DNA from 2 places in the Arthrobacter sp. NamB2 genome. Region 1 is predicted to be linked to the other one. Evidence: riboswitches for the same ligand, from Rfam matches in the RefSeq annotation. Region 1 holds a riboswitch; the other holds the start of a gene.
The links. Region 1 has a riboswitch for cyclic di-GMP ahead of FDK12_RS15215 (hypothetical protein). Riboswitches for the same ligand answer to the same signal wherever they lie in the genome.
Positions count from the first base shown of each region.

Region 2: linked by a shared signal. The riboswitch ahead of FDK12_RS14620 (response regulator transcription factor) and the one ahead of FDK12_RS15215 (hypothetical protein) in region 1 are both predicted to bind cyclic di-GMP.

Region 1 covers NZ_SZWI01000003.1:194,872-197,069, reverse strand. The annotation lists gene FDK12_RS07430 (glycosyltransferase) at 1-556, opposite strand, end outside; cyclic di-GMP riboswitch class I at 834-908, shown strand; gene FDK12_RS15215 (hypothetical protein) at 926-2,098, shown strand.
Region 2 covers NZ_SZWI01000010.1:25,096-27,293, forward strand. The annotation lists gene FDK12_RS14615 (ArgP/LysG family DNA-binding transcriptional regulator) at 1-558, shown strand, start outside; cyclic di-GMP riboswitch class I at 654-728, shown strand; gene FDK12_RS14620 (response regulator transcription factor) at 863-1,696, shown strand; gene FDK12_RS14625 (Hpt domain-containing protein) at 1,710-2,165, opposite strand.

The DNA of each region.
Region 1 (2,198 bases):
CGAGGATGACCAGGAACTCGCCGTCCGTGGACATCAGCGCGTTGTTCAGGTTGCCGGCTTTGGCGTGCCGCGGCATGTCCTTCCAGTCCGCGGACCGCGTGATCCAGCCGATGCCTTCGGCTTCTGCAGCGGCTCGTACCTCGGCGCGGTTGCCGTCGTCGAGGATCCAGGTCTTGTGCGGGTAGCGGATGTTCTTCGCAGCCCGCGCCGTGGTCAGGACCAGGTCCAGCGGCTCGTTGTAGGTGGTGATGAAGACGTCCACGGTGAGACCTGCAGGAGCCTCCGGGGCCCGGCGTTTCTTCAGCTTCCACACCGTGAAGCCGAACAGCAGTGAGTCGATCAGCGAGTAGGTCTCGGCCAGGACCAAGGGGATGGCGATCCACCAGGCGTCCCAATTGATGGAGTAGAGCCATCTCCAGACGATGTAGTTGAGGCCGAGGACCGCCGTCACGAGCACGATGGCCCGAATAAGGAGAGTCCTGCCGCTCGATGACGGCTCGGACTCCGGATTACGGGTGCTGCCCACGGATCCATCCGCCGGCGGTGTCGTCGCCATACTCCAGCACGCTCCATATCCTGCTCGTCTGCCTCTGGCACTGCTTCGTGACGCGGGAGCGCCGGGATTGCCCGACGTGCCGGTCAACCGGTCGTTGCGGGCCCCCGAAGCATGGAACAAAGGTACCCGAGTGCAGCGGTCGGCGTAGTGCGTCGCGGAGGTGCGCCAATACTGTGGAAGTTCTGCGGATTTTGCGTCACGACTCCAGCACTCGGTACGGAAGGATCGAGATGCCGACGACCAGCTGAGCGGGCCGAAGGCGCGCTAGGGCAGCCGCTCAGCGAAAGGGCAAAGCCGGTGCGAACCGGTGACGCAAAGCCACGGAACCCTCGAGGTTCGCCGGGCTACCGAACAGCAAGGGGTTCAGTCATGCTCTCATCAACCGCAGTGCCCGTTGCCGGCCGACCGATGCGCGGCAGGCGGAGATTCGTTCTTGGCGCCGCTCTGGCAGCGGTCCTGATGGCAACGTCCGTGTCCGTGCCCGTCGCCGCCGCCGACACCACTGCGCCGGCAGCCGATCCGGGGCCCGTGGGTGACTTCGCGTGGAACGGCTTCAACTGGAAGAAGCGTTTCTGGAGTGGTGCACCGAACTACAGCAAGTTGTTCGATGCCGCCAACGTGAGCAACCCGGACACCAATGGCCACGTAACGATGAAGCTCTCCAACCCGACCGGACAAGCCGCAGTGGGAGCCGAATTCAGCACCACGCGGCAGGGCTTCGGGTATGGAACCTACAGCACCACCATCGAGAAGGACCTCACGACGCTGCAGGACGAGGTGGTGTGGGGCTGCCTCTTCACCTACGATCCTGCCGCAGCCCCTGGGTTCAACGAGATAGACCTGTGCGAGGCCAGCGCCTGGGGTGGCGGAGCCAGCTATGGCGAGAACTGGCCCGTCACCCAGGGTCACGGCTACTGGTTCGACGCCAGCAAGGCTCCGGGACTCGGCAACCAGACCGTCACCTTCGACGTCACCACCAACCCCGTCCTCACACACCGCATGGTGTGGGAACCGAACAAGCTCACGTTCGAGACCTTTGCGGGGGAGGGCTACACCGGCCCCCTGCTCAAGCGCACCGTGCTGCAGGGCGAGAACGTCCCCGAGCCGGCGCGCGAAGCGATCCACTTCAACCTCTGGGTGACCGGCGGCGGTGGCGGCAACCCTGCCCAGGTGAAGCCGGAGCAGGTGGTCGTGCGGGACTTCTCGTTCGTGCCCGCCGCCGCGCAGCCTGGTGTGACGCCGACGCCGACGCCGACTCCGACTCCGACTCCGACGGCAACCCCGACGGCAACCCCGACTCCGACTCCGGCACCGGCCCCCGCAATCACGCTGAAGGCGACCAACTCCAAGGCGGGCCCCCTCAGGTCGACGACCCTCACGTGGACGGGGGCCCAGGGCTCCACGGTGTCGCTGGTGGCCGACGGTGTGCGGCGCGCGATACCGAACACCGGCCGCTACACGGCGACGACCAAGACCAGTTCCGTTCGATACCAGGTGTGTGACGCGACGCGGTGCTCACCCGTGGTCCTCGGCGCGAAGTAGGACGACCGCCACGCGCGAGCGGACCTGACCCGAGGTACGCGCGTCTTCGGTGGCTGCCGCCCAGGAGCACCGGCTCCACGAGCCGGTGCTCCCGGGGACG
Region 2 (2,198 bases), on a different contig from region 1:
CCGGTTGCCGAGTCGCTGCAGATCGAGATGCTGCGCGAGGACCAGGAGTACTCCCTCGAACTACTGCGCAGCGGCGCCGCGGCCGCGGCCATCACGTCCGTCAACGCGCCCATGCCCGGCTGCTCCTCCCATGCGCTGGGCATCATGCGCTACATCCCCGTCTGCACGCGTGAATTCCGGCAGACATGGTTCCGCGACGGCGCGACGGCGGAGCAGCTCGCCCTGGCCCCCGTGATCGTGTTCGATCGGAAGGACGACCTTCAGGACCAGTACCTCCGGTCACGGACGCGCCGCGTCCTCGACCCTCCGCGCCACTACGTTCCTGCAGCCCAGGAGTTCAAGGATGCCATCAGGCTCGGCATGGGCTGGGGACTCGTCTCCGAACTGGAACTGGGTGAAGATCCGCAGGACCTCGTGCCGCTTTCACCCGGCGGTCCCGTGGACGTCCGCCTCTACTGGCAGCAGTGGCGCCACGGCTCGACGGCCCTGGCGACGGTCGGCGAGGCCGTGCGGCAGGCCGCCGCCGTCCTCCGCCGGCCCGCGACGGGGGCTCCGTGAGGACGCGGGGACGACTGCACCGCGCGCCGGGCAGGGGGTGTCCGGTCGCGGAAGCGCCCCGGGCGGTTGCTAATATCGAAGGGCGGGCAACCGCTCGTCGATAAGGGCAAACCCGGTGCGAGCCGGGGACGCAAAGCCACGGGACCCACGCGGTCAGCCGGGCCGCCGAAGGGAACAGGTCCACGAACAATGCCTCGGACGCCTCACTTTCATACGGTCCCCGCAGCAGCCGATCCCTCCGCGGTTGCATACCCTGATCCCGGCCGGCGTCGTGCGCTGCGGAACCGGCGCGGAGCTCCGGGTCATGAGTAGCTCCCCCTCCACGGACCGCCGCTCGGCCGTCGTCATCGAGGACGATCTGGACATCCGGAACCTCGTCTGCGCCATCCTCGAGCAGTGTGGCTTCCAGGTCAGTGGTGCGGCGACCGGCAGGGACGGGGTCGCCGTCGTGCGCAGTGAACATCCGACGGTGGTCACCCTGGACGTCGGCCTGCCCGATATCGACGGGCATGAGGTCCTGCGGCGGATCCGCTCGACGACGGACTGCTACGTCATCGTCCTGAGCGGACGAAGCGACGAGATGGACATCCTGACGGCACTGCAGGCGGGAGCGGACGACTACGTCCTGAAGCCGTTCCGCCCTCGGGAGCTGAGGGCGCGTATCGACGCCATGCTCCGGCGGCCCCGCATCGGACGGAAGTCGCAGGTGGAAGAAGCACGGGACGTGCCGCTCCAGTCGTCCGCGCCTGTCGCTTCGAGTGGGACGACCGCAGGACTCACGGACAACGACCCGGCAGGTCAGCTCCTGACACGGGGCGCCCTCGTACTCGACGGCGATGCCCGGACCGTCACGTGCACCGGCGTCGAACTGCCGTTGACCAAGACCGAGTTCAACCTGTTGCACGAACTCCTGAGGAGCAACGGGGCGGTCCGGACCAAGGAGGAACTGGTCCGGGTATCCCGGGGCACGGACTACCGCGGCTACAACTTCGTCAGCCGCACGGATGAGCGGGCGATCGAGGTGCACATCGCCAATCTCCGCCAGAAGCTCGCGAGGGCGGACGCGGACCCTGACCTCATCACCACAGTGCGCGGCGTCGGCTTCCGCATCATGCCGCGGAGCGTTGATCCCCGCTAGGTGGCCGTCGCAGTCAGGGTCGCCTCGGATAGGTGGCGCGGAGCTCGTGCTCGGTGTCGGAGGCGCAGGCGCGCAGCAGCGTGATCGAGCGCCGGCAGGCGTCGAGGTCTGCAGCCGAGAGGAAACGCTGGACGGCCAGCGCCGCCTGGGCCAGCCGGCGGGCTCCCACCATCACCGACGACGTCGTCAGGCTGAGGACGGCGTCCCGGGCTCCTGCCAGGTCACCGTCCTGGAGCCGCTGCTCCAGTCGGCGGACCTTCCCGTCGAGCGTCGCCGAGAAGTCCAGCGCGAACCGTCCGACCACGGACGGGTCGGAGAAGTCGTCCTCCATGTCCTCAAGGACGCGGAGATCGATCAACGGGGCGGCTCTGCCTCCCGCGACCGGATCGCCGACGGCGTCCTTCGGCAGGGTCGCCGGCCCGCCGTCCTGCTGCAGGCCAGGACGTGGCGGGATGGGAGGGCTGGACATGGGACAAGGGTATCGATCCCTGCTGCCACCGAC